3 regions of the Nitrobacter vulgaris genome follow, and region 3 is predicted to be linked to each of the others. Evidence: predicted binding sites of a transcription regulator. Region 3 holds the regulator's gene; each other region holds the start of a gene.

Region 1 (10,300 bases), on a different contig from region 3:
TGCGTGGCCTGCGCCGGATCCGCGGGCGTTCCGTCGAGATTGAAATAGTTGCGCTCAATCACGAAGCCATTCGAAGCAGCCGGTTCGGGAGTGGCGGGCGCGCCGGCCACGGAAATCACCGCCTGCACCGGCGCCTCGCCCGTGTTGGTGATCTTGATCGGCTTGTCGGCCACCTCGGCTGCCTTGTAGCTGCGATAAAGCGCGGCATTAACGGGCGCGCCACCGACATCGAGCGACATTGATTCTTTCGCAAGCGCCCGCGCTGCCAGGACCAGCCACGCGTTCTCTTGTGTTGAGGTTGAGGGCGTCAACCCCCGCGCCGCCTCCACCCGCTGCACCGCTTGCGTGACCGTGGCTCGCGGCGCATTGCCCTCACTTGCGAGCGATACCAGCGCGGCAGCATCGCGCAGCGCCGAGCCGTAGTCCGGCCGGCCGAATTCGATAGCCGGTCTGGGCGCCAGACTTTGTATCGCTGCGGCATAAACGCGTTCCGCCCGCGCCCGGTCACCGATCAGCGCAAGCGCCGCGGCGAGTTGCGCCTTGGCGATGGGTGTCGCCAGATTGGTCAATTTGGTATCGGCCAGATAACGCAAATCCCCGATCGGGGCAGCACCGTTTCTGGCAAGAACGTAAAGTCCGTAAGCCAAGTCGCGACCGCCGTCCTTCTCCGGCTCGGCTGCATTCACAACCGAGTTGCGGATGCGGTCGAGCGCGCTCTTGAACGGGACGTCAGGGACGGAGAAGCCTTTCTCCCGAGCGCGGGTCATGAAGTCCATGACGTAAGCGTCGAGCCAGGAATCCTCGCCGCCGGACGACCATAAGCCGAACGAACCATTGGAGCCTTGCCGGGCCAGCAGGCGCTCGATCGAGCTCTTGATGCGATCGTCGACACTGGTATCCATCGCGAGGTGTGCGTTGGCGGCGAGATCGTTGACATAGAGCAGCGGCATCGCCCGGCTTGCGATCTGCTCGGAGCAGCCGAAAGGATAGCGATCGAGCGCCTTCAGGACACTCGCCGCATCCAGCGCCGAGGACAGTCCGACCGACACCGATACTCCTCCCGTCCCCGCCACGAGGTCGGAGAACATGTCCGAGGTCAGCGTCAGGCTCTCGCCTTTTGCCAGCGTTCGGACAGAGCGGCGCGCCAGGATCTGGGTCGCCGGCTTGACCTCGAGATCATAGTGCCGCGCGACCGTCAGGCCGTTCGGCCCCTTGATATCGATGTCGAATTGGGCAGCGCCGGAAGAGCCGCCGGCACCAAGCGTCAGCGCCATCGATCTGCGCTGCTTGGCCGCGAGCTTGATCGTGGTCTTGGCGTTGCCCGCCATCTTCACGGGCCCCGAGGTCTTGACGTTGATAACGTAGTCGCCGGGCGGACCTTCGACATTGTCGAGGTCGAAAGTCAGGGTGCCCTGATCGCCGGTCAACAGAAAGCGCGGCAGCGTCGCCGTCAGCACCACCGGGTCCCGCACCGTGACATCGACCGTCGCACGGCCGAGCTTAGTTGCAGTCCAGGCGACCGCCATCACTCGCGCAGTGCCGGCGAATTCCGGAATGTCAAAGCTGACCTCAGCCGTGCCGTCTGCTGCTACCGTGACGATGCCGGAATAGAGCGCGAGCGGCTTCTGCGTCGGCGGGCTGCCCTGCAACTCCGCTCCGGCCGAATCGCCGCCGGTCCTGAGTTGGCCGCGCGTCCCCTGCATGCCGTCGATCAGTTGTCCGTAAAGGTCTCGGATTTCAGACGTCATACGACGCTGACCGAGATAGTAGTCGTCGGGCGCGGGAGGCTTGTAGTTAGTGAGATTGAGGATACCGACGTCAACCGCGGCAACGACGATCTTGGCGTCTTCGCCGGGGCTTAGGCCACCGATCTTCACAGGTAGCCTTAGCGTCGTCGACGGCCGCGCCAATGTCGGCGGCGAGAGATTGAGCGAAAGGGTGCGCGGGGTCCTGTCGATGCCGAACCATTTGATGCCGATCGCGCGTCCGGGCATCCGCTGTGCGGCGACGTCGAGTGGCCGCCGAAGCGTTGCCACCACATAGGCCCCGGTGCCCCAGTCCTTGCCGATCGGAATTTTGACCTGCGACGTGCCTTCCTTGACGTCGGCGGTTTGGGTGGTCAACAGCCGGTCGCCAAGAACATTGATCGTCAGTTTGCCGGCGGTCCGGGCGTTGACCGAAACGACCATGGTGTCGCCGGACTGGTGATCTGGCTTGTCGATCGAGGTTTCCAGCAGGTCAGGCGTGTCGGCGCTGCCGTCGGAATACCAGCCGACGTCAAATTGAATGGATGTCAGCGGACCATCGGGATCGGACGATTTGACGTCGAGCCGGTAGCGTCCCGACTGTGGAGAGAGTTCGATCCGCGCAGGCTTGTCGGCGGCAATCGTCAGATCTCCGTCGGCCACCCGTCTGGTCGACTTCACCGGCTCGTATTCCCAATACGAATTCTGACGATACCACTGATAGCGACTCTCCAGCTTGAGCAATTCGTAGCGGAGACCCTTGCGGGCAAGCGATGTTCCGTCTGGTGCGACAAAGACGACGTCGAAGCCGGCCTTGTCTCCCTCTGCGATATTCTTGTCGGCAAACAACGGTTTGACGCCGATCATGGCGCTGGACGGTTTCACCGGAAGCACGATTTTCCGCTCGACCGCGCGTCCGCCGGCCTCCGCCATGCGAACGAAAATCTGTGCTGCCTGCTGTCGACTCGACGAGGACGGTGTTGCGAGGCTGACCGGGAAGGTTGCGACGCCGTTTGCATCGGCTTCGGGCAGGTTCTCGATCGGCGTGCGCTCGTTACTGGTCGCCTCGTCGTCGCCGGGCACGCCGAATTGATATCCGGCATATCCTGGACGGCTTTCGGCAGGTGCCACCAGCAAATCGCCTTCGATCTGCAAGCCGGATGCGGGAGCGCCATAGAGGAAATGGCCGTCGACCTTAAGTTCTACCGGGGTATCAGCGGCAATCTGTTTCGCCTTGGTTATTAAGTCAAATTCAATCCGGTCTGGGACATAGTCCTCGACCATAAAGGTGGTTTCGCCGACTGACGGTCCTTTCGGGTCCGTAAATGCGCGAACCCGCCATGTCCCGGTCGGGACCGCTGAATTGAGCGGCAGGGTCAGGCTTCGTCCGCCCGCGCCTTGATCGGCCAGGATGGCTCGGCGGAACTCGACGCCGTCGGGCCGTTCGACCACCAGCGTCAACGGTCCGCCGGTTACCGCGTTACCCTGCCCGTCCCGCACCAACGCCGTGAGATACACAGTCTCCCCGGAGCGATAGACGCCCCGCTCGGCATAAACGAAGGCATCGGCTCCCGATGGCACGGCGCGGCCCGAAACCCCGCGATCGGTCAAATCGAATGCATTCGACTTCAGGCTGAGGAATGCATAATCGGCCTTGTCGGTGCTGATTGTCAGCAGCGCAGGCGACTGCCCTCCTTCGCCTCGAGCCAACCCAGGCTCAAACAACGCGTGACCCGACTCATCCGTCTTGCGGGTTGCAAGGATTTCATTGTTGCGTGCGACCAAGCGGACTTCCGCTTTGTCCACAGCATCGGTTGTCGCCAGCGAATTGACGAATACGTGGATGCCGTCATTGCCTGAATAGGCGGTCAGGCCAAGGTCCGAGACGATGAACCACTGAGTCGCCAGCGAGTTGGACTCTTCGTCCTCCATTGAGGACGGCCCCTTTGGCGCGGCCGTCATCACATAAACGCCGGGTTGGAGGTTTCCGAGCGCTTCATCGACGGGAAACGCGGTCGTCACATCGGCGTTCAGCGTGGAGGCCGTCGCAACCTCGCCCGACCAGACTTTGATCCCGCGTTCGTTGCCGAGATTAAACAACTGATAGCCGCTGAGCGTCTTCTGAAAATCGCTGTCGACAACGGCATTGATGAGATTGCGGTCGCCGATCCGGAACACCTTGACGGTCACCGTCTGGGTGTTGACGCTGACCAGCGGGATGCCGCGCTGGCCAACGCGCGGCAGCACGTAGGCCCGTCCGGTGAAGCGGACGAAGGGCTTACGGTCGCGCACATAGACGTTGAATTCAGCGGATTTCGGCAGACCCTCCTTCACGGTCGATGGCAGCCCGGAGCGCAGATGGATATTGTAGCGCTCACCGTGCTTGAGGCCCTCGACACAGAGCTGTCTGTCTTCCGAAGACAGCGCCGGCCGGTCGACCCCGGCCAGCGTCACGAATGGTGAAAAGTCCGTCCTCTTGGCAAGATCCTCAGAGAACTGGAAGCAGACTCGAGGCGATGCCGAGTCCGAATCCACGGTGTAATCGAGCAGCCGAAAGCCATGGTCGTCTCGCATTTTTTCGTACTGCGCGCGAACATCGGCGACCTCGCGCAGATCAAGCGAAAGCCGCAACGTGTCGAGGGCTGGCCGCCACAGCTTTCGATCCGAAAATGCGCGCCCGAGAACCGCTAATGCATCAGCTTCGACAGCAGAATCGTTCGCTCGCTGGTAGGCGAGATAGGCGGCGGTGGATGCTCGTTCGAGCAGAAAGGTTTGTTCCTGACTTGTGGTGGGTCTGATCTGGAAGATTGTCCGTGCCAGGCGCAGCCAGTTGCCGCTGTCGGCTGGTACGACCGTTGAGATCTGGCCGAGTATCTGAAGACCGCTGCGAAAATCGGCTCGTTTGAAGGCCGCGTCGGCATCGGCGCGCAAAGTCGGGGCCGATTTGGTGATAGTGCCTGCTTCGCTCTTGATCTGAGCCTCGAGCTTGATTGCCGCGTCGGCAAGATCATCCCGCTTGAAGGCTTTATCTGCTGCCAGGGCAACTGATCCAAGCCCGATGAGTAAGGTCGCACAGAGGGCTACGGCGCGAACCATCCTGGTCATAAAAAGCTCCTGCGCGCATAAATGTCGCTGGGGTGTTCCCGGGTCAGAGTTCTGCGCTGTGCGGGATCGAAATCGAATTTGACACTTGCAATCCATGGGCCGCGAGTTCGAAACACGATCACGGCCAAAACTCCACTAACAGGTTATACTTGCTGTTGGTCGTTCGTTTTTAACTTCGCGACACCGGCCTGAACGGGATGCGAATGTCAGAATCAAACCGCCCGTGCCAGAAAATGCACCAAAATGTAGCAGATTCATTGCCTTATCCCGTATCGCTACAGTATAAGTCCAGCGCAAAGGAATTCCGATTCATCGTCCTCGGACTGCCCGTACGAGGCGTCTGTACGCACTCGAGACGAACGGATCGCACCTGTTTGTCGCCCGCCCGATCGAAATGGTTCGGATCGGACTTGGCGCGAAGGCGGTTTTTTCATATTGCGGTGAGATGAAGCTTTTGGGAGATGAAGCTTTAAACGGTCCCGTAGCTCAACTGGATAGAGTAGCGGATTTCTACTCCGCGGGTTGCAGGTTCGAATCCTGCCGGGATCGCCAAAAACCGGCGCAGTAAACACCAGGTTATTTTCACTCGCTAAAACGGAATGTCGTCGTCCATGTCGCTGCGGTGGCTACCGGCGGCCGCGGCGCGGCGCGGCGCTCCGCCTGACGGACTTCCGGACCCGAAGTCGCCGCCGGAATCGTCAGATCCGAAGTTGCCGCCACCGCCGCTGTTGCGGCCATCGAGCATTGTCAGAGTCGAATTGAAATTCTGTAGCACCACTTCGGTGGAGTATTTTTCGACACCGCTTTGGTCGGTCCATTTTCGGGTCTGCAACTGACCCTCGATGTAGACCTTGGAGCCTTTCTTCAAATACTGCTCAACAACCTTGCAGAGGCCTTCGTTGAAAATCACGACGCGATGCCACTCTGTTTTTTCCTTGCGCTCGCCGCTGGTCCTGTCGCGCCAGGTTTCAGAGGTTGCAATCCGCAGATTGGCGATCGGCCGTCCGTCCTGGGTCCGCTTGATTTCCGGGTCGGCTCCGAGATTGCCAATCAGAATAACTTTGTTCACGCTACCCGCCATCGCCGTTCTCCATGTCCCCAATTCCCGATTGCTAGCTCAAAACCGGTGCTAACCCAAACGGATGTTGCCGCTTCAAAATCGAGCCGTGACGGCGTTCAAGCAGCCTACACTCCCCTCGCCGCGCCGAGAGGCTCATCGCCGGGTTATCCACGGATCGAGTATGGTATAATGTTCTTTATTTGTTCTCAAGAATAAGCCCAAAAGTCCGCGCAGACCTCTCGCCGAGATACTCCGCCCGCGGGGACAACCAATTTGACCTAGAGTGTTGCATTTGAGAGACGGCAATTTGCCGCGCCTGAGGGTATAACTGATTCACAAGTTTCGGGGTAACTAGCAGCGCTCGCGCTTTAGTTGTTGAAATTAAAGCAAAAATCCGGGGATTGAAATGAACAAGTTTCTGATTGGGGCCGTCGGTGCTCTCGCTATTGGCCTTGGTGCCGCGCCCGCCACTGCGGCCGACCTTGCCCCGCGTCCATATACGAAGGCCCCTCCGATGGTGGCCGCGATTTACGATTGGAGCGGCTTCTACATCGGCGCGAACGGTGGCTGGGGATCGAGCCGCAATTGCTGGGACTTCACGACGCCCGCAGGGGTTGTCGTGGCGCGTGAAGGTTGCCATGACGCAACCGGCGGCACGGCCGGTGGTCAGATCGGCTATCGCTGGCAGAGCAGCAATTGGGTGTTCGGGCTGGAAGCTCAGGGTAACTGGGCCGATATAAGTGGTCGCCGTGCCAGCCTCGCCTTCCCTGCCTTCACCAACGACAGCCATCTGGGTGCGTTCGGCCTGTTCACTGGCCAGGTCGGGTATGCTTGGGATGCCACGTTGCTTTACGTGAAGGGCGGCGCCGCCGTGACCTCTAACCGATACCGGAGCCTTGGCACCCTGACTGGCGTTCAGGTGACCAACAACGTCAATAATACCGACTGGGGCGCTACGGTCGGCGTCGGCCTCGAATATGGATTTGCGCCAAACTGGTCGCTCGGATTCGAGTACGATCACATCTTTATGGGTAGCAACAGATATACCTTCATCAACAATGGTGTTGCAGGGGCCGCCGGTACGCTGTTTGGAACCGACAATATCGGCCAGGACGTGGATCTCGTCACGGCGCGCATCAATTACCGCTGGGGTGGCCCAGCCATTGCACGGTACTGATCGCGTCTGATCCGACGTTCTTGGAAAACTTGAAAGGCCGGCTTTTTGCCGGCCTTTTTGTTTGAGCCAAGGGTCGCAGGCAACCCCGCCAACGGGCAGCCTACTGATACGCCGTGCTGCTCCTCCCGATGAAATCGGGGATGATCGCTGACGCCCTCTGGAAATCGCCCGCTGTTCTATCTACGTTCCACAGACTGCTACAGATGGCGCCACTCCGGGGATTGCCCGGCGGGGCGCGCCCAAACGCGGTGCGGCTTCTGCATCCGGAAAAGCCTGTCATGGACGAAGTCATCAAGGCGAAGCGGCAACAATTGAGTCCCGCGAGTCGCGCCATCACGATTCGCGGCGCTCGCGAACACAACCTCAAGAATGTCGATCTGGAAATCCCACGCGACAAACTCGTGGTGTTCACCGGCCTCTCCGGCTCTGGCAAGTCCTCGCTGGCGTTTGACACCATCTATGCCGAGGGTCAGCGCCGCTATGTCGAGTCCCTGTCGGCTTACGCGCGCCAGTTTCTGGAGATGATGCAGAAGCCCGACGTCGATCAGATCGACGGGCTGTCGCCGGCGATCTCCATCGAGCAGAAAACGACTTCGAAGAATCCGCGCTCGACCGTGGGGACCGTGACCGAGATCTACGATTACATGCGGCTATTGTGGGCGCGCGTCGGCGTGCCCTATTCGCCCGCAACCGGCCTGCCGATCGAAAGCCAGACGGTGTCGCAGATGGTCGACCGGGTATTGGCGCTGCCCGATGGCACGCGGCTCTATCTGCTGGCGCCGGTCGTTCGCGGCCGAAAGGGCGAGTATCGAAAAGAACTGGCAGAGTATCTCAAAAAGGGTTTTCAGCGCGTCAAGATCGACGGAGCTTTTTACGAACTTGCCGATGCTCCCACTCTGGATAAAAAGTTTCCGCACGATATCGACGTGGTAGTCGACCGCATCGTTGTAAGGCCGGATCTGGGCCAGCGGCTGGCTGAGTCATTCGAGACTGCTTTGAAGCTCGCAGAGGGGCTGGCGGTGATCGAATATGCGGACGCGCCTCCTTCACCTCTCGCCGGAGAGGGCGAAAAGAAGAAAATCGCGAAGATCCACGACAAGAGCGGTCCTGAACGCATCCTGTTCTCGGAAAAGTTCGCGTGCCCCGTGTCCGGCTTCACACTTCCTGAGATCGAACCGCGGCTGTTCTCGTTCAATAATCCCTACGGCGCCTGCCCGAAATGCGGTGGTCTCGGTATCGAGCAGCACGTCGATGAAGATCTCGTCATCCCGAACAGGGAATTGACGCTGCGCAAAGGCGCGATCGCACCGTGGGCAAAATCGTCGTCACCATACTACTTGCAGACCCTCACCGCGCTTGGCAAATTTTACAAATTCGCTCTGGATACCAAATGGAAGGACTTGCCGAAGAAGACGCAGGCCGCGCTTTTGCATGGCTCGGGCGACAGTGAGATCAAGTTCTCCTATGAAGACGGCGTGCGCTCCTACGAAACCAGGAAGCCATTCGAAGGCATTATCCCCAACATCGATCGTCGTTATCGCGAAACCGAAAGCGAATGGGCGCGCGAGGAGCTTGGAAAATATTTCTCCGACGTGCCGTGCGATTCCTGCAAGGGCTATCGGCTCAAGCAGGAGGCACTGTGCGTCAAGATCGGGGGCAAGCACATCGGCGAGATCAGCGAACTGTCTGTTCGTCTTGCCGGCGAATGGTTCGAGACCGTTCCGACAGTGCTCTCGGTGCAGCAGAACGAAATTGCCGGCCGCGTACTCAAGGAGATCCGCGAGCGACTGTCGTTTCTGCTCGACGTTGGCCTTAATTATCTTACGCTGTCACGCGCTTCCGGCACGCTGTCAGGCGGCGAGAGCCAGCGCATTCGGCTTGCTTCGCAGATCGGTTCAGGCCTGACCGGCGTACTGTATGTGCTGGACGAGCCTTCCATCGGCTTGCACCAGCGCGACAACGCCCGCCTGCTTGAAACTCTGAAGCGGCTTCGCAATCTTGGCAACACGGTGATCGTCGTAGAGCACGATGAGGATGCCATCCGCCTCGCCGACCATGTGCTCGATATCGGACCCGGCGCCGGCGTTCATGGCGGCCATATCGTCGCGCAGGGCACGCCGGCCGATATCATGCGCAACCCGAAGTCGCTGACCGGCAAGTATCTCACCGGCGAACTGGCGGTCGAGGTGCCGGATCGGCGGCCGCCCAACCATCGCCGCACCATCAAGGTGGTCAATGCGCGCGGCAACAACCTCAAGAACGTCACCGCGGAAGTTCCGCTCGGTCTGTTCACCTGCATCACGGGTGTTTCCGGTGGCGGGAAGTCGACACTGCTGATCGACACGCTTTACAAGGCGATCGCGCGGAAGCTGAACAATGCGAGCGATCCCCCCGCGCCCCACGACCGCATCGAGGGTCTGGAGCACATCGACAAGATCATCGACATCGACCAGTCGCCAATCGGGCGTACACCGCGCTCGAATCCTGCGACCTACACCGGCGCCTTTACGCCGATCCGTGAGTGGTTCGCCGGCCTGCCGGAAGCCAAGGCTCGCGGTTATGCGCCAGGCCGCTTCTCCTTCAACGTCAAAGGTGGGCGCTGCGAGGCCTGCCAGGGCGATGGAGTCATCAAGATCGAGATGCACTTCCTCCCCGATGTTTACGTCACCTGCGACACCTGCAAGGGCAAGCGCTACAATCGCGAGACGCTCGAGGTGGTATTCAAAGGCAAGTCGATTTCCGACGTGCTCGACATGACGGTCGAGGAAGCGGCCGAATTTTTCAAGGCGGTACCGCGCGTTCGCGAAACCTTCAAGACGCTGCATCGCGTCGGCCTCGACTACATTCATGTGGGGCAACAGGCCACCACGTTGTCTGGCGGCGAGGCGCAGCGCGTCAAACTCGCGAAGGAACTGTCGAAACGCGCGACCGGCCGCACACTCTACATTCTGGACGAGCCGACAACTGGTCTGCACTTCCATGACGTAAAGAAGCTTCTTGAAGTGCTGCACGAGCTGGTCGCGCAGGGCAATACAGTTGTGGTGATCGAACACAATCTTGAAGTCATCAAGACCGCGGATTGGGTGATCGACCTTGGCCCCGATGGTGGGGACGGTGGCGGTGAGATCGTTGCCTGGGGACCACCGGAAGACATTGTGAAAGCGCCGCGCAGTCATACCGGAAATTTTTTGAAGCCGGTGCTGAAGAAGGCAG
Region 2 (10,300 bases), on a different contig from region 3:
TCGAAAACTTCGAACAGTGGCTGCGCGATATCACCGGCTACGACGCGATCTCGCTGCAGCCGAACTCCGGCGCGCAGGGTGAATATGCCGGGCTTCTGGCGATCCGCAGTTATCATGCGGCACGCGGCGAAGGGCACCGCACGGTGTGCCTGATTCCTTCCTCGGCGCACGGCACCAATCCCGCCTCCGCCAACATGGCCGGCATGGACGTCGTGGTGGTGGCTTGTGATACGCGCGGGGACGTCGACGTCAACGATTTGAAGGCAAAGGCGGCGCAGCACGCCGATCGTCTCGCCGCCATCATGATCACCTATCCGTCGACACACGGCGTGTTCGAAGAGCACATCCGCGAAATCTGCGACATCGTGCATGGCCACGGCGGACAGGTCTATCTCGATGGCGCCAACATGAACGCGCAAGTCGGCCTGTCGCGGCCCGGCGACTACGGCGCCGACGTCAGCCATCTCAACCTGCACAAGACCTTCTGCATCCCCCACGGTGGCGGCGGACCGGGTATGGGCCCGATCGGCGTGAAGGCGCATCTCGCACCTTTCCTGCCCGGGCACCCCGAGACCGACGGTGCAACGCCGTCCGCGGTCGGACCGGTCTCGGCGGCGCCGTTCGGCTCGGCCTCGATCCTGACCATCTCCTACATTTACATGCTGATGATGGGCGGCGAAGGCCTGACGCGAGCGACCGAAGTCGCGATCCTCAACGCCAACTATATCGCACAGCGGCTCGACCCGCATTTCCCGGTGCTGTATCGCAACGTCAAGGGGCGGGTCGCGCATGAATGCATCATCGACCCCCGTGCACTGAAGGCCAAAACCGGCGTCACCGTGGACGACATCGCCAAACGGCTGATCGATTACGGCTTCCATGCCCCGACCATGAGTTTTCCGGTGCCCGGCACGCTGATGATTGAGCCGACCGAATCCGAATCGAAAGCGGAGCTGGACCGATTCTGCGACGCCATGATCGCGATCCGGCACGAGATTGCCGAGATCGAGACGGGACGCTGGAAAGTCGAGGCATCGCCGCTGCGCCATGCACCACATACCGTACATGACATCGCCGACGACGCCTGGTCACGACCATATAGCCGAGCCCAAGGCTGCTTCCCGTCCGGAACCTCGCGATCGGATAAATACTGGTCTCCGGTCGGACGGGTCGACAATGCCTACGGCGACCGCAATCTCGTCTGTTCCTGTCCACCCATCGAAGACTACGCGCAAGCCGCGGAGTAGAAGATCACAGGCTGTATTCCACTCAACGTTCTCATCCTTCTCCCTTTGGGAGAGGGATGAGAGATGAGGGATGAAGGATGGCAAGGCCGGACGCTGGGGATGTCGGCAACTCAACATCCACAGCGCCCGTCTTTTCCAAGAGGCGCGACATAAATTTCCACGAAAGATTCCCGTCTTCGCGGATCGCACCAACCCGACTCGCACGAGCCCGGGGTCTTGGAAACTCACCTCAGAGTCCTTCATCGTTTACGGAAACGGTGAAAGACTCCATCCATTGATTAGACGCGTTTTCTCACGCGAACCGCTATCCACTTCGCTCGAAAATGCTATAGCCGATCGACCTAAGCGTTCTCGGCAGAAAAATGGTCTTCGGCTTGATCCGGACACCTCCGTGTTCGGTGGAAAACGCGGCGATCAACATCATCAAGCGCACGCCTGTGCTTCCGTGGGAACGAAAGACTCAATCCTCCGCTTCCGTCTCGTCATCGTCGGTGTCGCGCTCAGGGCTACCGGCCAGAATCTGCTCGGCGATCAGTCCTGAATTCTGCCGGATAGCCGTCTCGACCTTGGCGGTGATGTCGGGATTGGCCCGCAAGAACGCTTTCGCGTTTTCGCGGCCCTGCCCCATGCGCTGACTGTCATAGGAGAACCAGGCGCCGGATTTTTCAACGATGCCGGCCTTGACGCCAAGATCGAGGATTTCTCCCATCTTGGAGATGCCCTCGCCGTACATGATGTCGAACTCGACCTGTTTGAAAGGCGGCGCCAGCTTGTTCTTCACGACCTTGACGCGGGTCTGATTGCCAACGACCTCGTCGCGTTCCTTGATCGCCCCGATGCGGCGGATGTCGAGGCGCACCGAGGCATAGAACTTCAGCGCGTTGCCGCCAGTTGTCGTCTCCGGCGAACCGTACATCACCCCGATCTTCATGCGGATCTGGTTGATGAAGATCACCATGGTGTTTGACTTGTTGATCGAGGCGGTAAGCTTGCGCAGCGCCTGGCTCATCAGCCGCGCTTGTAGCCCCGGCAGCGCGTCGCCCATCTCGCCCTCGAGTTCGGCGCGCGGCACGAGCGCCGCGACCGAGTCGATGATCAGCACATCCACAGCGCCCGAGCGCACCAGCGTATCGGCGATTTCCAGCGCCTGCTCGCCATGATCGGGCTGCGATATCAAAAGGTCGTCGACATTCACACCGAGCTTGCGAGCATAGACCGGATCAAGCGCGTGCTCGGCGTCGATGAAGGCGCAGATGCCACCCTTTTTTTGCGCCTCGGCGACCGCATGCAGCGCCAGCGTGGTCTTGCCGGAGGACTCCGGACCGTAGACCTCCACGATGCGTCCCTTGGGCAGACCGCCGACCCCGAGCGCGATGTCGAGGCCCAGCGAGCCCGAGGAGATAACCTCCACGTCCATGGACTTGTCGTTCTTGCCCAGTTTCATCACCGAGCCCTTGCCGAACTGACGCTCAATCTGTGACAGCGCGGCGGACAGGGCCTTGGACTTATCCATGGAGGATCCTTCGACGATACGCAGGGCAGCTTGGGACATAGGCCGGGCTCCTTATGAACGGGATTCGCGGGCAGGACAACGAATGGCGCCGTGGTTGATCGGATGGAAATATGTACCCTATTTGTTCCAAGTTCGCAATATGTTCTTTTCAATGAATGGTACTGGCCTGTTTTAACCCCTAGTGGCCTAATTTGATTTTGGGAGTGGCCTGTTTTAAATTCACCGGGTGTGGTCGTGGTGCACCCGCATGCTGCAAGATACCCTTCCGGAGCGACGGCACCGCGCTCCGGGCCAAGGCCGCCTCAGTGGGCGGCCTCTTTCATAAACCTGGCAATCTCGGCGTTTCTTTTGCCAAACTCTCAGCGGCGATCCTTTTGAGTTTTCGCTGCACCACTTCATAAGGGTCTTCAACAGGGCGGTTAATCCTGATCCGCTGCCATGCCTCGGATAGAATTTTTGCGGCGGTATATGTGCGCATTTTTCGCTCGCCATGCGGCACAAGTAATTGAACCTCGCAAAGTTTCTTAAGGTCGCGAGAAGCCGTAAATTCCGAAACGTCAGCGTCTTTGCGATAGCGCGCATTACTGACCTTTAGTCCAAGCGCGGCGTCAAATAGCGCGATCCAAATGCGATCTTGCAGACTGTATAGACCAATAAACTTGGTTATCTCATTGAATAGAGCCTCAGCCTCTTCATTCCGCCGGATTAGTTTGCCAGCTTGCTGGTAATGAGCCTTCAGGCAAAACCTGATCCATGGCAGCGCGTTGTTTTGCGGGTTCCACTTACCTTGTCCGACAAGCGCGAGAACATCGTAATATTCTTGGGTGTTATCGCCCAACCATTCTTCGATGCTCGAAAAAACAGGATTCAAAGTGCCGCCGCTTGCAATAACAAGGGTCTGTAAGGCCCGGGCAATTCGGCCGTTGCCATCGGAGAAAGGGTGAATCATTGCGCAGTTTAAGTGCGCCATGGCAGCGCGCACTATACCCGGCTCCTTTGACGGAGCCTTCAGATAGTCAACTAATTCCTCCACGAGGTCGTTCACTAGCTCGATGTCTGGGGCGTCGTAGACGCGGACGTTCGTCTTGGAGTTTACGACGAATATGCTCCCCGGACGCCACTGCCCGGGATTTTTGCTCATGTCGTATTGAAGCATCATGAAGTGCAGGCTCTTCAAAAGCTGCCCGCTGACTTGAAAATGCGGATCCTTGGTGGCCTGCAAAATGTAGGTCATCGCGTCGCGATACCCTTTTATCGCTCGTGACGTTTCCGTTCGTTCATCAAGGACGGGCTCGTCTTCAATCGCAGCCACCGCTTCATCTAAGCTGACGTTATAGCCCTCGATGCTGTTGGAGCCTTGAATTGCCCTTGCAAAGGTTGCCCGGCGCAGCGATCCGGACCACCTCCTAGGATTCTGGTTCGTAAAAATCTGCAAGCGTTCCTTCTGCTCGGAGATCAAATCCAAGACAGCGGCATCTTCGTGGGTCAGTTTTGGGGTCTGATAGATCATGCTTGAATGCTAGATAAATCCACCTCCAATGTCAAATAGTAATTGACATTTTGTAGTTTACTATCTAGCATTCAAGCATTCTGGAACTAAACCCAGAACATTGTTCCGGTGCCCTTTGGTCTAACGGTTAGGACGCTCGCTGTTACAGGAGAGGTCCGGGTCCGAATCCCGGCGGGCTGCCAACAAGAAGTGGACCGATGCGGCGGCAACCGCACCGGCCCGGATCATCAACCCGGGATTGGACCCCGAAGTAAATGACCGCTAACGGCAATATAGCGTTCATTAAGCCGTCTTTCCAATCCCCTAGCGTGACGGATTGGGCCCGCCATGAACGTACTCCCCCGCGAAAAGCAGATTGAAGTCATTGCCGCCCTTTGCGAGGGCGTCGGTATCCGCACTGCCGCGCGCTTGACTGGCGTCAACCGTGGCACCGTTGGCAGCCTTGCCTATCGCGTCGGCATGGGTTGCATGGAGCTTCACGACTGCATGATGGTCGGTGTCCGCACTGAGCGGCTGGAGCTCGATGAAGCGTGGTCCTTCGTCGGCAAAAAGCAGAAGAACGTGAAGCGGCACGAGATCGCGGTAAAGGGCGATCAGTACATTTTCATCGGCATGGCCGGGACGCAAAAGGCGATCATTAGCTGGGGCGTCGGCAAGCGGAATACCGAAAGCACGATGGACTTCCTGCACGACCTGCGCAGCCGCGTCATTGGCCAGCCTGAGATTTCAACGGACGGCTTTCACCCATACCGCATGGCCATCCGGGATGCGTTCGGTGCCAGCGCTTCGCATGGCGTCATCGTAAAGACCTACTCGGTAACTCACCTCGTAAAGGAAGCGCAGGGCCGGTACTCACCCGCCGCCGTAGTAGCTGTAAGCCGTGACGTAGTATCGGGCGATCCCGAACAATACGTTTCGACGAGTTACGTTGAACGGCAGAACTTGTCGCCGCGCATGGGCAGCCGACGTTTCACTCGACTTACCAACGGCTTTTCAAAGAAGCTTGATAATCACGTTGCGGCGGTTGCGCTGTACGTTGCACACTACAATCTCTGCCGAACTCATGAAGCCCTGCGCACGACGCCAGCAAAGGCCATCGGCGTTGCGGACAAGGCTTGGAGCAATCGGTCAGCTTGTGGACGCGGCGCTCGCCGTTGCGCCTGCGCTGCCGACTGAAACGCCTCCGGATCGGCGGCGGAAGTTCGAAGTAATTCAAGGCGGGAAAGCCTAATCAGCTTAGTTGCAACATTTCACGAAGCTGCATCGCAGCTTCCTCAGACTCTAGCCGGGCGAGGATTTCAACCTCGCCCGGCTCACCGCCGCCGCGAGTTCGGAAAAGGAAGTAGCCGCTGGAATCAGGTATTTGTTGCCCCGATAGCTCGATCCTCTTTTCTGTGAGCGGAGCGATACAAAGCGTCGTGTCGGTATCGACTTTCGCGCTGAAGTAGTATTCTGCCATTCTGATTCTCCAGAGACATTGCCATGGACAAAACGCACATCGCAGTGCCAGAGGCGGAGATTACGGTCCGCTATCTGGCCGACTATATGGCCGCCTCCGAGCGAAGGCGGCGGACTATCATTGAAGGATGCAAGTATCGGCCCCTCGTGCGGTTGCTTCAGCACAAGCAGGCAACAATCACGATTTCGAATTCGCTTCAGACTGGAAAACCAAATCCCAAAGCATTGCAGGAAAAGGCGGATTTCATCCGCAGCAAACTCGCCACAGACGATTTTGAAGCGCTGACCAACGAAGCGAACGCGGACTACATCCAGAAGTTTGCGGAGGTAAGCGCTAGCGTCAAATTGCCGAATGCGGAGATTTTGCCCGGCAATTCCTTCCCCGCATTCAAGATCAATGGCGTCAAAGTGAAATTTTCGCCTCATCTCCTGTTGCGAAGGATCGACAAAACAAACAAGCAGCGCAACGGCGCATTCATGCTGCGCTATGCCAAAAACAAAGCGCTGGATTCGGCAGTTGGCGAATACCAGTCGGCTGCCGCCTTCGGGCTGTTCAAAGACTACCTCAAGGACGAGGGGTCCGAACCGGATCGGAGTATTTGCGTCACCTTGGATGCTTTTACTGGGACGCTCTACCCTGCACCTGGGAACTCCGTCACAGCGTTCGCCAACATGAAAGCAGCCTGCCAGACCATCGCAGAAAGGTGGTCCAATATTGCCCCGCCCAAAGGGGCTGTCCTTTAGTGGCCTATTTTGATTTCGGGGGTGGCTCATTTCGGCCAGTACCAGTGAATGGATACTGGCCTGTTCCGCGGCCTCAGTGGCCTGGTTCGAGTTTGAACCAAATCCAGACCTGGCCGTTTATCAGCCATCACCGCACGATCTGGGGCTCTTATCGGTGACTGAGAGTGCTTCACGCTCCCGCCTTACAACCAGCGGGATGGCCAATGTGCGAGAAGTGTGAACTCATCGACAGGAAGATTGCCCAGCTTCGCTCGTTTACTGGTCCTGACTTGGACTCTCTCAGCCGAGCCACCATGCGCGCTGCCATCGAAGCCATGCAGGCGGAGAAAGCGGCCCTTAAGTGCGGCATCAAGAATTAAGGCCGCCTCAGTGGGCGGCATCTTTCAGTTCTGGTTTCGCGTTATTCGCGCCCCTATCCGATCGCGAATCCTCTCCTAATTCGATCTTAAGAGTCTGGTGCCAGCCTACCGTGATGAAAAAGATCCTGGTGCTGGCGATCGTGCTGGTCGCAATCAATCAATGGGATACGAATTTCAATCACGGCACCCTGACCCGGGCCGGCTTTTCCTTGGCAAGAGCTCTTGGCCAAGCATTCGGCATTTAGAAACGTCGCCGGCGAAAACATCCGCGCTGGGTCAATGCACGCGAGATCGACGACGTCACGGCCGTTGTCCTCGCAGGTTGCAAGGGTGTGCTGCTTTCCGATTCGGACCCTCGACCGGCCTGACGATGCCGATCGAATCCAACCCGTCATTGTCTAAATCTTGCGATCGACAAGCCTAAACCGCCTTGATGCGCGCCTCGACGCCGACGGTTACCCACATTCGGATACAGACAAGGTCAGCAGTGTTGCCAGAAATCATCAGCACGGCGTGGAGTCGGCAGCGCCGCCAAAATCCTTTTGACTGTGCAACGCGATTTGCATTTGCTGGCGGTCGCTGGGTAGCAGGATTAAGTACGATGCTGGAAGCAATTACTGCCGTCTTTGGAATTATGAGCGCCGGCATTTTCCTGGCTCACGCGATTGACGGCTACTGGTCGCGGCCTTAACCGGACCACGACGCGGGCGCGCCTGATAGGCCACTCTGCTCTGTTCGGCCGTTACATCTCCGCCAGATCGAAGTCCTGACGTAACCGCGCAGCCATGTCCCGGACACGCGTGCGCCACAGGCCCGGATCGGCGATCGGCCCGGCTTCCGGTTTGATCGTCAGCATCGCATTCCATGGGTTTCCGCCGTAAACGGTCACCACGAATCCACGAGCCGGCGCGCCGTCAAGCGTTTGCAGCGCCTTCAGAATGATGCCCGCCAATTCGTCGGCGGTTTTGCGGCGGTCGTAACTCTCTGGCTGGTCCGTTGCGGCGGTTTCTTCAATCGGACCCTCTGCCTCCGGCTGTGGCGCGGTTTCAGCGCCAAGCGATTCCGATGAAGCGCGCGGGTTGTCTTCGGGCAGTTCGGCCTCAGGCAGGGGCGCGTTATGGCGCGTCCCCAAAACGTTCTGGATCAGGGCCATCAATCCCTTGTCCAACCCGCTGCTGTTACCCACGTCGGTTGCTCCAGTCGATTGAGCTATGGCACCCGGACAAATCTGCTGCCCTTTGGCCGACCGTGGATATCTTGCAGGTGTCTCAGCTCAGCGCTACCCCAATTAGCACCGCGACAAGCACGCCGAAGCCGCCCAGCGCAATATTGAGAAAATTCCGGGCCAAACCAGGTTCGGTGGTCAGCATGGTGTTTCTCCCGTACGCAAAACAGATTTGCGTAGAATGAGCGCCGAATCTTAATCAAAACTTTCCAATTGATGGTCCGCTCGCCGAATCAGCAGCCGCACCTGGCCGCAAGCTCGCATGAGCAGCGCGAAGAGAACCGACATGATCGGCAATGATCGGGGAGCGCCTGAATCTGCGGCGAAGTCCACCTCGTCAGGCGGACATCGGCTTAAGAAAGTCCGTTTTCTCGACGGCCTTGGGTGAGCCTCGATAAAACTACAGGTCGGAAAATCTCCTATATCTGGACCGCAACACAGAAGCTTTCATCCAGCTAGGTTGGAAAATGTAGCATTTTTCATCTGCCTTCCGCGGAGACGCAGTTTTTGAACCTTTGCCGCGGTGCAGAGACAGAGAAAGGGCTGGGGGATTGCACTGCCCAGTCTAGACGCAACGTCACCGGGCGATCATATTCCGCTCAGGTGACGTTGTTGTCATGGCACCAGTCGCCGAACGGCGCGGATGGGGAACCGAGGGGCGTATTGCGAGGCGTCTTAGTTGTCCACCATTCGAAGATGAAAGCCGCCGGGGCAAGCTAGTTTGCCGTTCCGCCTGCGGCCCCTATCCTGGACTTTGCTTTGTTTTTGGCGATGGCCTTGGGCTGGCCCTCGTTTCGCACGCCTCCCCAGGGATCGTTGACTCCCGCAGCATCGGGAATCTTGCGCAGCGTGTCCTTGTAAGCTTTTTCGATGGCCTTCTGTTTTTCGATCTGCTCCGGCGTCTTTCCAGGCCCGTCAGCCATCATATTGAAATGCGGCGCCTGGGCGAAAGCCGGCCCCGACACCAGAACCGCCATAAGCATGGATGCGCGTAGAATCTTCATCATAACTCCTCCCCACAGCGGATAGCATAAACGTCAGATCCTTTCGGTTTCAAGCGGCTCACCGCTCGAAAGCGCCGTGAGTCTTGAGACACGAGTGATGCGCCCGACAACGACTCGTGTCGTTCGTTGGGAGGGAACCTTGAAGTGCGACTGGCCGGCACCGATCCCGACCGGTACTTGCCGAATGCGTGCTTAAAATCGGCCCGTTGGACTGCCCATGCTTCCACCCCGGCCAAAACCGCCGTACCCGCCCGGGCCGCGTCCGAACCCTCCTCCGCCAAAACCACCGATGATGCCGATTGAGGGCACCGGCACCGGTACGTAGCTGCGCGGAGGTGGCACGTCGTCGACATAAACATCGTCCGCTTCGCGATGACGCTGGCGTGGAGGCGCCTCCCCACGCCGGGACGGCTGGGCTTGTTTTTTCTTTGGCGGCGCTTCGGCTTTCTTCTTCGGCTCCTGCGACGGCGCGCTGCAAGGACAGGTCGGGCCGGCCGTAACAGCGGCCACCGCCACGGCCGGATTGTCGGGCCGGTTGCGCAGACGCTCCTCCAGCTTGCGTGCCGTCGGCGTCAGATCGCTATCGGGATAGTCGGCGAGGAAGGCGCGATATCCGCCCGCCGTATTGGCGAGAACCGCCCTGCTCCAGGCCGCCATACGCCGGTGACGATCAAGCCACTGCCGCGCCTCCCGATCGAGCGGCGAGTCAGCATAGAGGCCAAGGAACGCCTCATAGGCTTGGTCGCTGCCATCGCCGACAATCAGCTCGTGCGCTTGCTCAGCGGTCTTGCCTTTCAGCTCACTGCGCCATTCCGCGACCGTCCGCTTGCTCTTGGAAACGGCAGGAGACGCGGCTTCGGATGCTCCGGGAAAAAACTGGAAACCGTCCGTCAACGAGGAACTGTCCCAGGGAGTCTGGCGGCCATTCGTCATCTTGTTGACTTCCAGGCGGACACGCTTGAAGGCCTCCTCGATCGAAAGCCCCGGCTGCCGGCTGACGGACAATAGCGCGGTCGTGTAGGGGCTGTCGGCGCCCGTGCCGTCTTCCGCCTCGGCACCCGGCGAAGTTGAGAACGACAGGAATGTGCCGGGCGCGGCCACCTTGGCATCGACGATAGCGAGACCGTGTCCCACCGTCTTGTTGATCGCGGGGAACGGGTTGTTACGGCACGCGTCGAGAAGAACGATCCGCATGCGACTCGGAACCGATGTCAGCGTGTTTATGATGTCGTTCAGGCGA
Region 3 (10,300 bases):
GCCTGGCAGACACAGCCCGTTCCGCGACCGGCCGGTTGATGAGAATCTTGACCTGTTCGCGCGGATGCGGGCCGGAGAATTTCCCAATGGCGCGCGCGTACTGCGTGCGAAAATCGACATGGCGTCCGGCAACATTAACCTGCGCGATCCCGTGCTCTACCGGATTCTACACGCCCATCATCCGCGCACGGGAAACACGTGGAACATCTACCCGAGCTACGATTTCGCCCATGGACAGTCCGACTCGATCGAACACATCACGCATTCCGTCTGCACGCTGGAGTTCGAAGATCACCGGCCACTCTATGACTGGTTTCTCGACAATCTTCCGGTGCCGTCGCGACCGCATCAGTACGAATTCGCACGGCTCAACGTCACGTATACGCTTTTGTCGAAGCGGGTGCTGACCGAACTGGTTCGCGGTGGTCACGTTGCGGGCTGGGACGATCCTCGCATGCCCACCCTTGCGGGCCTCCAGCGGCGCGGTGTGCCGGCTGAGGCGCTGCGAGAGTTCATCAAGAGGATTGGCGTTGCGAAAGCGAACAGTACCGTCGATGTCGGAATGTTCGATTTCGCCGTTCGAGAGGCTCTCAACAGGAACGCGCCGCGTCGCATGGCCGTCTTGCGTCCACTCAAGGTCGTGATCGAGAATTATCCGGAAGGCCAGAGTGAGGAGCTTGAGGCCGTGAACCATCCCGATGATCCCTCGCAGGGCACCCGATGGATGCGGTTCGGGCGCGAGATTTATATCGAGCAGGAAGATTTCATGGAAAATCCGCCGAAGAAGTTCTTCCGCTTGTCGCCGGGCAAGGAAGTGCGGCTGCGATATGCGTATTTCATCACATGCCGCGATGTGGTGAAGAACTCCGCGGGTGAAGTGCTCGAACTCCGCTGCACCTACGATCCGGCGACCAAAGGTGGCAATGCGCCTGACGGCCGAAAGGTGAAGGCCACAATGCATTGGGTGAACGCGGCGGACGCCGTGCCGGCCGAGATCAGACTTTACGGTCATCTGTTCGATACCGAGCAGCCCGACGCGGCGAACTTCGTATCCCAACTCAATCCGCAATCGCTTCAAACTCTGTCCGGCTGCATGGTTGAGCCCGCTCTCGCCCGAGAGGATGACGGAGGTTCAGTGCAGTTCGAACGGCAGGGCTATTTCTGCCGGGATAAGGATTCGTCTCCCGGCAGCCTTGTGTTCAACCGGACGGTCGGCCTGCGCGACACCTGGGCCAAGGTCGCGGCGACCGGCTCCTGATTTCACCGGTATTCCGTATCCGTTCCACTGTTCGCCGTGCAGCCTCTTCCGCTAGCATCGCCGCGAGGGCGTGAAGGGGCAGCCGGATGGCGGAGCGGGGCAGGGCTCGCGATCGGAGGGGAGGGTACGCAGGAACGTGGCCGACGCGGCAGGCCGTCGCTGCTCCTTCACAAATGCCTTCGGGCACCTTACCGGCAATGGTGGCGCGACTGCGAGCCTGGGCTGGCGCGGAAGCGGCAGCCGGCCAACTCTTGCCGTGGGTACCGGTGGCATTTGGCACAGGTATTGCGATCTATTTTTCGGCCGATCACGAGCCCGTTCTCTGGGTTGTCTCCGCGACCGCCGTAGCTCTGTTTGTGGTGGCGCTGCTCTTGCGCCGGCATCGGATGTTTGCCGCCGCTGTCATGGTCGCGGCGGTCGCCGCAGGATTTGCCGTCGCCACGATCAAGACGGCACAGGTTTCCCACGTTGTCCTGACGCGGCCGATGTACACGCCCTTGCTCCAGGGCTTCGTCGAAACCAGCGAGGTGCGCGAGCGGACCGATAGATTTGTTCTGCGCGTCGTTCGGATGGATAATCGGCGGTCGCACATCAAGCTCGATCGCGTGCGGCTGTCGGTCAGGAAGGGTGCCGCGCCCGCCGTTGGGAGCTTCGTGGAGTTGAAAGCGCGATTGCAGCCGCCGCTTACGCCCGTGCGGCCCGGAAGCTACGACTTCGCCCGCGATATGTATTTCCATGGCATTGGCGCGTCCGGCTTCGTCATGGGCGCCATCAGGACCGTGAGCTCTCCGCATGGTGGTGGGCTCGCATTGCGCTATGCCGCGCTGATGCAGGAGTTGCGCGATACCATCGACGCCCGCATCCGTCTTGTTCTCAGCGACGACTCGCGGGCCATTGCCACCGCGCTTCTGACCGGACGGCGCGACGCCATCACGACGCCGGTTAATGAGGCGATGTTCATTTCGGGATTGGGCCATGTGCTTTCGATTTCCGGCTATCATATGGCCGTCGTCGCTGGCGTGGTCTTCTTCGCGGTGCGTGCGCTGTTGGCGCTGGTTCCGGCGTTGACGGCAACCTTCCCGATCAAGAAGTGGTCGGCGGCTGCGGCGCTTGCGGCAGCCGCCTTTTATCTTCTGCTGTCGGGCGCCGAGGTTGCGACCCAGCGCTCGTTCTTCATGACGGCGGTGGTGCTGATCGCGATCATGGTGGACAGGCGCGCTATTACGTTTCGCACACTCGCGGTGGCGGCGATGATCGTGCTTGCGATTGCGCCGGAGTCATTGATCCACCCGAGCTTTCAAATGTCGTTCGCGGCGACGCTCGGGTTGGTGGCGCTAGTTCAGGTCGGGATGCCGAAGATGCTTGCAACCCCCGATCACTCGCCGACGGCGAGGGCCGCTCTGTGGGGTGGACGCGAAATCGCCATGCTGGCGCTGGCGTCACTCGTGGCCGGACTCGCGACCACGCCGTATGTCGCGTTCCATTTCCATCGGGTGACGCCATACGGCATTGTTGCGAACCTGCTGGCGATGCCGGTGATCTCGGCGCTGGTGATGCCGGCCGGGCTTCTCGGACTTGCGGCCATGCCGTTTGGCTTCGACGGCGTGTTCTGGCGGCTGATGGACTTTGGCATCGAATGGATGGTCGCTGTGGCTCAATGGGTAGCGGCGCTTCCGGGCGCCATCGGTCATACGGCTGCTTTTGGAACGGGGCCGCTGCTCGCGGCGACCGCGGGCATCATTCTGCTCGGACTGTTGAGAACACCGCTGCGCTGGAGCGGCGCGGTTGTGGTCGCGCTGGCGATCGTGTGGTCATTTGCGGTGACGCCGCCGGATATCCTGATCTCCGCGGAAGGTCGCAATGTCGCCGTGAGGGGCGGGGACGGCCGGCTGCGCCTCATCAGTACGAGTAAGGACTCTTTCACGGTCAGGGAATGGCTTGCCGCCGACGGGGATGGGCGTGGGTCTGCCGACCCTACGCTGGCGGAAGGCGTCTCATGCGACGATGAGGGCTGCGTGGTCAAGGTGAGTGGAGGTGGACTTGTCGCGCTTACGCGGCGTCCGGAGGCGATGCAGGATGATTGTACGCGGGCGGAGCTCATGGTGACGCCGTGGCAGGCTCCGGAGGGGTGCCCAGCGCAGGTGATCGATCAAAACAGGCTGCGGCGTGAAGGCGCTCTTGCCTTGTGGCGAACCCCAAGTGCTTCAAGATCTGGTGCTTCAAGATCCGGCTTTGCTGTTGATGCCGCACGTCCTGTCGGCGTCGATCGTCCCTGGTCATCCGCTGCCGTCGATGAACAGTCGGCACAGCTGCAATCAAAACCGGAACCCCCGGCCGACGCCACGCCGGTGCCCGAGGATCTCCAGCCGGACGATTGAACGGCTCGTCCACGGTTGGAGCCTTTCGCTCCTGATGAAATCAGTACTTGCGGTAAATGCCGATCAGTCTGCCCTGGATCTGGACCCGATTGGGCGGAAGTATGCGAACTTCGTAAGCCGTGTTCGCCGGCTCCAGCGCGATCGAAGCGCCGCGACGGCGGAAGCGTTTCAACGTCGCTTCCTCGTCGTCGATCAGGGCAACGACGATGTCGCCGGTATCAGCGGTCTGGTTCCGCTGGATCAACGCAAGATCGCCATCGAGAATTCCGGCATCGACCATGGAATCGCCGCGTACCTCAAGCGCGTAGTGTTCGCCGGTACCAAGCATGTCGGGCGGCACGCTGACGGTGTGGCTGCAGGTCTGCAACGCTTCGATCGGCGTGCCGGCTGCAATCCGTCCCATCACCGGAACGGCGACCGGACGTTCCGCATCGTCGACGACAGCGCCGCCGCTGCTGCGGCGGACTTTGCCCAGATTGCCTTCGATGACGCTCGGTGTGAAACCGCGACGGCCGCCGCCGCCGCTGGCGGCGAGTTCGGGCAGTTTGATGACTTCGATGGCGCGGGCGCGGTTGGGCAGACGGCGGATGAATCCTCGTTCTTCCAGCGCGGTAATCAGGCGATGGATGCCGGACTTCGAGCGCAGGTCGAGCGCGTCCTTCATTTCATCGAACGAGGGCGGCACGCCGGATTCTTTCAGCCGTTCGTTGATAAAACGCAGGAGTTCATACTGTTTGCGCGTGAGCATCCCGACCCAGTCCCTGGTTGATGGGTTCTTGCCAACTAGGGGACATCGGGCCTGCAGCCCTTATAACCCCGCGGCACGAACCTCGAAACAAATCATGAACATACACTATATGTTCGATATGTGTTCCGCAACCCTTTAATTTAAGGTCAACAAAGCGACGTTTTATGACAGCGAAAGCTTAATGATGGCGCAGGGCTCGCCTTTGCTTGCAGCCGGCGCAAATGGCGTGCGGATTACGAGAGCCTCTGCCGCAGCGAGTTTTCCCATCAGCGAGCTGTCCTGATGCCCGATCGGCGTCGCGACCGGCAAGCCGTCCGTCGAGGGTGTGAGTCGGGCGCGCAGATAATCCTGCCTGGCTTGATTGGCGCTAACATCGCTGCCGAGCAGCGCCGGTTCAATGCAGTGGTGCACATCTTCACGCCCCGATAGCGCGCGAATCAGCGGCACCATGAACAGAAACGCGCAGATGTAGGACGAGACGGGATTGCCGGGGAGGCCGATCACCCGCATCGGGCCTAGACGTCCGTGCATCATCGGCTTGCCCGGCCGCAGTGCGATCCGCCAGAACGCAATCTCCACGCCTTCCGCCTCCAGTGCACGCTTGACGAAGTCATGGTCGCCGACCGACGCGCCGCCGGTCGTAACCAGAATGTCGGCGCCGCTCTCGCGGGCGCGGCGGATCGCGGCGGTTGTGGCGTCCATTGTGTCGGCGGCGATACCGAGGTCGATCGCCTCGGCGCCTTCGCCTCGGGCGAGTGCGCGAAGCGCGTAGCCGTTGGACAAGATGATCTGGCCCGGACCGGGCGTCGCGCCCGGCAAAACCAGTTCGTCACCCGTGGCGAGCATCGCTATTGTGGGACGGCGATGCACCGGCAGGTCCGGATAGTTCATGCCGGCAGCAAGGGAAAGATGGCGGTCGGTGAGATGGCTGCTGGCCCGGATCAGGACGTCGCCCTCACGAAAATCCACGCCGGCAGGACGAATGTTCTTTCCGGGAGCAGTGGCTTCCTTGACGATGACGTGGTTGCCGTCGCGTTCGGTGTCTTCCTGGATCACGACTGTATCGGCGCTGTCCGGCACTACGCCGCCGGTGAAAATCCGTAAGGCCTCGCCGGTTTGCAGCGCGCGCTCGAGCGGCCGTCCCGCAGCGATCTCACCGATCACCTGTAGCCGCGCTGGAATTGTCGCGATGTCCGCTGCGCGCACCGCATAGCCGTCCATCGCCGACATTGCGACCGGCGGCTGAGTCCGGCGCGAGGGGAGATCGCGCGCCAACACCCGGCGATGCGCGGCTTCGAGAGCCACGGGTTCCTCCGGGAGCGGTTCGACTCCGGCAAGAACAGCCGCAAGGGCGTCGGCGACCGTCATCAGGGGCATGACCATTCTCCTAGAGCATTTTCCGGCCGTGCGATCAGCCGTAAGAAAATCCCCTCAATCAATAGCTTGCGCGTATTCTGATCGCAAAACCGGTATCCATTTTTGCGGAATACGCGCTAGGCGCGATGCGCCTGGCGGGCGCGTCAAACATCTACCGAACTCGCGGCTCGCATACAACGGTACTAAGAGCCAAAATGCCGCTTAACGACGCATTCGCGCGGCGGCTATGGTTCTGAGGCGGTATCCGTCACAAGATAGTGGCCGGACTTGCCGCCCTTTTTCTCGACGAGGTGAATGCCCTCGATCCGGACGCCGCGTTCCACGGCCTTGATCATGTCGTAGATCGTCAGGCAGGCGACGGATACCGCCGTGAGGGCTTCCATCTCTACTCCGGTCGGGCCGGAGACTTTGACGCTTGCGCGGACGCGGCAGCCCGGAATTCTCCTGTCGGCCTCGATGTCGAGCGTGACTTTCGACAGCGCCAGTGGATGGCAGAGTGGGATTAAATCCGAAGTGCGCTTGGCGGCCATGATGCCCGCAATGCGCGCAGTGCCGAGCACGTCGCCCTTCTTGGCGTTGCCGCTTTCAATCAAGTCGAGCGTCGCCCTGGTCATGACGACCTGGCCCTCGGCGACAGCAACGCGCTCGGTTGCGGGCTTTGCCGAGACATCGACCATCCGCGCCTCGCCTTTGACGTCGATGTGGGTGAGGGCGAGTTTGTGTTTCCCGGCGGTCTTGTTTTTCTTGTCTGCCATGTCAATCAAATCCTGAGCTGGTTCTTCCCTCTCTCACGAGGGGAGAGGCTATTTTTTCAAGACCAGATTTTAACGTATAGTTTCAGCACTTTGTGAAGATTTTAAAATCTGGAAACGGGATAAAGCTACATATCGATAGCAAAACGGCTGATTGCTTTTTTAAGTTTCGACTTGCCTCTTTTGTAGAATTTAGATGTCGTTCTGGAAAGCAAAGAAAAGAATCTGAGGACAGGTGTTCGAAACTGGACTTCACCGCGCGCGTCTTCGCGAGGCCGGGCAGCCTTGGCTAGTTCTCCACAACCCGATCCAGTCGCCGGCCTGATCGACATTCCATTGCCGCCGGCGATCAGTCTTTGGCCCCAGACATGGCCGCTGCGGATTGCGCTGGCCGTTGCCACGGCCGGCCTTCTCTTTGGTCTGTGGCGGCTGACCTATTGGTGGTATCGCAACCGCTATCGTCGAGCGGCGCTTACCGAGCTTGCGGCTATCCAACGCACGTGGAATCCGGAGAATCCTGCCGGCACGTCCATCGCGTTGGCGTCGTTGATCCGCCGCACCGCGCTGGCTGCTTTTCCGCGGGGACAGGTCGCATCGCTGGCTGGCCAGACATGGCTGGCGTTTCTTGACCGAACAGCTGACACGCGAGACTTTTCCGAGGGTGTGGGGCGAGTGCTGGCGCGCGAAGCCTATCAGCCGATCGCTGACGATCCCCGCGCGCTTTTCGGTATTATCCGGCACTGGATCAAGGCGCACCATGCTTGAATTTGCCTGGCCTTGGGCCTTCGCCCTTTTGCCGCTGCCGTTGTTGGTCTGGTGGCTGTTGCCGCCTTATCGGGCGCGCCGCGCATCGGTTCAGATTCCGTTTTTCGCCCGTGTCGCCGAGGCGACCGGGCAGAAGCCGCAGCCCGGCGCGGTGATCTTGCGGCGCTTGCCCCTGCAGATGATCGTTGCCGTCATCATTTGGCTGCTGATGGTTTCCGCGCTGGCGCGCCCTCAATGGGTCGGCGATCCGATCACGCATAAAATCGCGGCGCGTGACATGATGTTGGCGATCGATATCTCCGGCTCGATGAGCCAGCCCGACTTCAAGGCGCCCGACCAGAAGATGCTGCAGCGGCTCGATGGCGTGAAGCAGGTCGTTCGCGACTTTATCGCCCGCCGTAAAGGCGACCGCATTGGCCTGATCTTGTTCGGCACGCGCGCCTTTTTGCAGGCGCCATTCACGCAGGATCTGCAGACTGTCCAGATGCTGTTAGATCAGACCGCAGTCGCCATGGCGGGCGAGCAGACGGCCATCGGCGACGCCATCGGCTTGGCGATCAAGACATTTGATACGAGCAAAACGAAGCAGCGCGTGCTGATCCTGCTCACCGACGGCAACGATACGGCAAGCCGGGTGCCGCCTGTGCATGCCGCTGAGATCGCCCAGCAGCGCGGGCTCACGATCTACACGATCGGCGTCGGAGATACTGAAGCCTCCGGCGAAAACCGCGTCGATCTGCCGGCGCTCCGTGAAGTGGCGAGCACGACGGGCGGACGGTTTTTCCGCGCCGAGAACGGCGAGCAGCTCGAAGCGATCTATGCCGACATCGACAAGCTTGCGCCAGTAAAGGTGCAAACCGAGAGCTGGAGGCCGAAGCTGCCGCTGTTCCAGTGGCCTCTCGGTGCAGCCGTGGTGCTTGGTCTCGGACTTTGGACGGTATTGCTGCTGCGCGGCCTGACTTTCGGAGCGCCTAGCGATGTTTGAGCAGGCCGTCGAAGCATTTCATTTCCTTCGGCCGTGGTGGCTGCTCGCGCTCGTGCCAACCGGGCTGATCCTGGCGCTTATTTCACGGCGAGACAGTGTCGATCTGCAATGGCGAGGCGTCATTGCACCCAACTTGCTGAAGCACATGATCGTTACGCCGCAGCGGCGGTGGCATATCAAACCCTCCTATCTTGTTGCGCTGGCGCTAGGACTGGGCGCCGTCGCGCTCGCCGGGCCGACGTGGCGGCGCGAGTTGCCGCCCTTTGTCGAGGACAAAGCGCCATTGATGATCGCGCTGGATGTTTCTGCATCGATGGGGCAGTCCGACGTTGCTCCGATGCGGCTGGAGCGTGCCAAGCAGAAGATCCTCGACATGCTTGCCGCGCGAGGCAGCGCCCGCACCGGCCTCATCGCCTACGCCGGCAGCGCGCATCTGGTCATGCCGCTGACCGATGATCGCCGCGTCATCGAGCCGTTTCTGGCGGCGCTGACGCCCGGCTTGATGCCGGTGCAGGGTAAAAACCCAGTCGCGGCTCTCGCACTTGCCGCAACGTCTCTTCAAGGCGAACCGGTTGCGGGGACTGTTCTCTTGGTGGCCGATGGCATCGGAACCACGGATGCAAGCGAAATGCGAAAGGCCGCAGGCCGCAACGGCGTGGTGATGCTTAGCGTCAGGCCGCCGCAGGACACGGCTAGTATCCCAGTCGACAACGTTGATGTCACCGTCGACAAGTCGGACATCCAAGCTTTGGAACGCCGTATCGACACTCAATTCGAGAGCGCCCAGGCGGAAGAAAGTGGAACGCGCTGGCGTGACGAGGGATTTTGGTTGCTCTGGCCGATAGCGCTGCTCGGCGCGCTCTGGTTTCGCCGGGGCATGACGGTGCAATGGGTCTTGGTGCTCTTCCTGCTATATGGACACCCAGCCAAGGCGCAGCCCGCCGAAGCGCCGTCACGCTTCGCGAGCCTTTGGTTGACGCCGGATCAGCAAGGACGCATTGCCTTCGACCGCGGCGACTATGCGAGCGCGTCAAAACTGTTTGCCGATCCGATGTGGCGTGGAATCGCCGCCTATCGCGCCTACGATTTTCTGGCTGCCGCGGAGGCCTTCCGGAAGGTCGAGACGGTCGAAGGCCGTTTCGCACTCGGCAATGCCGAGGCGCAAAACCATGCCTACGAGAAGGCGATCAAAGCCTACGACGACGTATTGGCGCAGCAGCCAGACAACGTCGCGGCAAAGGCTAACCTCGCCATCGTCAAGAAGGTTTTCGAGGCTGCCGAGGAAAAACGGCGCAAGGATGAGCAACAAGACGCCGCGCCGCCTGATCTCAAGCCCGATGAAACCAAGGTCGACGAAAAGCAGAAGGGTGGCAAACGCATAAAAGTTGCACCGAACGACATGACGACAGCTGGCGCCGCCGACGCCTGGATGCGTCAGGTGCAGACGACGCCGGCGGATTTCCTCAAACTGAAGTTCGCGATACAGGCGAACAGCGGCTCAACGCCGGTCGGGAGTTCGCCGCGATGAGAACACTGGCCGCATTCGCGCTATTTGCGCTGTCTGTCGCTAACGCAGATGCGCAACAAACTGTGGCTACTGAGCCGATCGTGCGCGCCAAGCTCGATCCCGCGACGGTCGTCGTCGGCCAGAACGCGACGCTGACCCTCGACGTTCTGGTGCCCAACTACATGACAAAGCCGCCGGTGCTGCCGGCATTCCAGATCCGCAATGCCGTCACGCATGACGGATCGACGATCAACATGTCGGAACAGGTAGACGGCGTGAGCTTTGCCGGAGTGCGGTACGAATTTCTGCTCTATCCGCAAGAGCCGGGCGCTTACGCCATTTCGGAGCGGTCGATGACAGTTACTTACGCGGTCGACCCTCCAGACTCGCGCGAGACGGTTGTGCGCATTCCGTCTTTGTCGTTCCAGGCAGTCATTCCCGATGCGGCGCAGGCGCTCGATCCATTCGTCTCCGCCCAACGGCTTGTTGTTCACCAAGAGATCAAGCCTTCGTCCGATCATCTCAAGGTC

Evidence for each region. Region 3 encodes LexA, which represses DNA repair genes until DNA is damaged. Its sites were predicted from a motif close to TGTTCNNNNTGTGTTCNG; they were not measured.
Region 1: a site for LexA is predicted at 7,260-7,277, ahead of uvrA (excinuclease ABC subunit UvrA). Genes of this name have one in related genera too.
Region 2: a site for LexA is predicted at 2,890-2,907, ahead of recA (recombinase RecA). Genes of this name have one in related genera too.

What each region holds. Positions count from the first base shown of each region.
Region 1 is NZ_JAVDPZ010000016.1:55,853-66,152, forward strand. It holds gene GGQ85_RS11540 (alpha-2-macroglobulin family protein) at 1-4,850, opposite strand, end outside; tRNA gene GGQ85_RS11545 (tRNA-Arg) at 5,326-5,402, shown strand; gene GGQ85_RS11550 (single-stranded DNA-binding protein) at 5,440-5,931, opposite strand; gene GGQ85_RS11555 (outer membrane protein) at 6,317-7,087, shown strand; gene uvrA (excinuclease ABC subunit UvrA) at 7,366-10,300, shown strand, end outside.
Region 2 is NZ_JAVDPZ010000026.1:47,240-57,539, forward strand. It holds gene gcvP (aminomethyl-transferring glycine dehydrogenase) at 1-1,247, shown strand, start outside; gene recA (recombinase RecA) at 1,708-2,799, opposite strand; gene GGQ85_RS15115 (Fic family protein) at 3,080-4,270, opposite strand; partial or broken gene GGQ85_RS15120 (transposase) at 4,598-5,501, shown strand; gene GGQ85_RS15125 (hypothetical protein) at 5,502-5,729, opposite strand; gene GGQ85_RS15130 (hypothetical protein) at 5,816-6,472, shown strand; gene GGQ85_RS15135 (hypothetical protein) at 6,945-7,076, shown strand; gene GGQ85_RS15140 (hypothetical protein) at 7,574-8,017, opposite strand; gene GGQ85_RS15145 (hypothetical protein) at 8,773-9,060, opposite strand; gene GGQ85_RS15150 (caspase family protein) at 9,253-10,300, opposite strand, start outside.
Region 3 is NZ_JAVDPZ010000001.1:117,472-127,771, forward strand. It holds gene GGQ85_RS00565 (glutamine--tRNA ligase/YqeY domain fusion protein) at 1-1,258, shown strand, start outside; gene GGQ85_RS00570 (ComEC/Rec2 family competence protein) at 1,345-3,636, shown strand; gene lexA (transcriptional repressor LexA) at 3,677-4,384, opposite strand; gene GGQ85_RS00580 (molybdopterin molybdotransferase MoeA) at 4,547-5,761, opposite strand; gene moaC (cyclic pyranopterin monophosphate synthase MoaC) at 5,986-6,516, opposite strand; gene GGQ85_RS00590 (DUF4381 domain-containing protein) at 6,799-7,278, shown strand; gene GGQ85_RS00595 (vWA domain-containing protein) at 7,271-8,263, shown strand; gene GGQ85_RS00600 (VWA domain-containing protein) at 8,256-9,791, shown strand; gene GGQ85_RS00605 (BatD family protein) at 9,788-10,300, shown strand, end outside.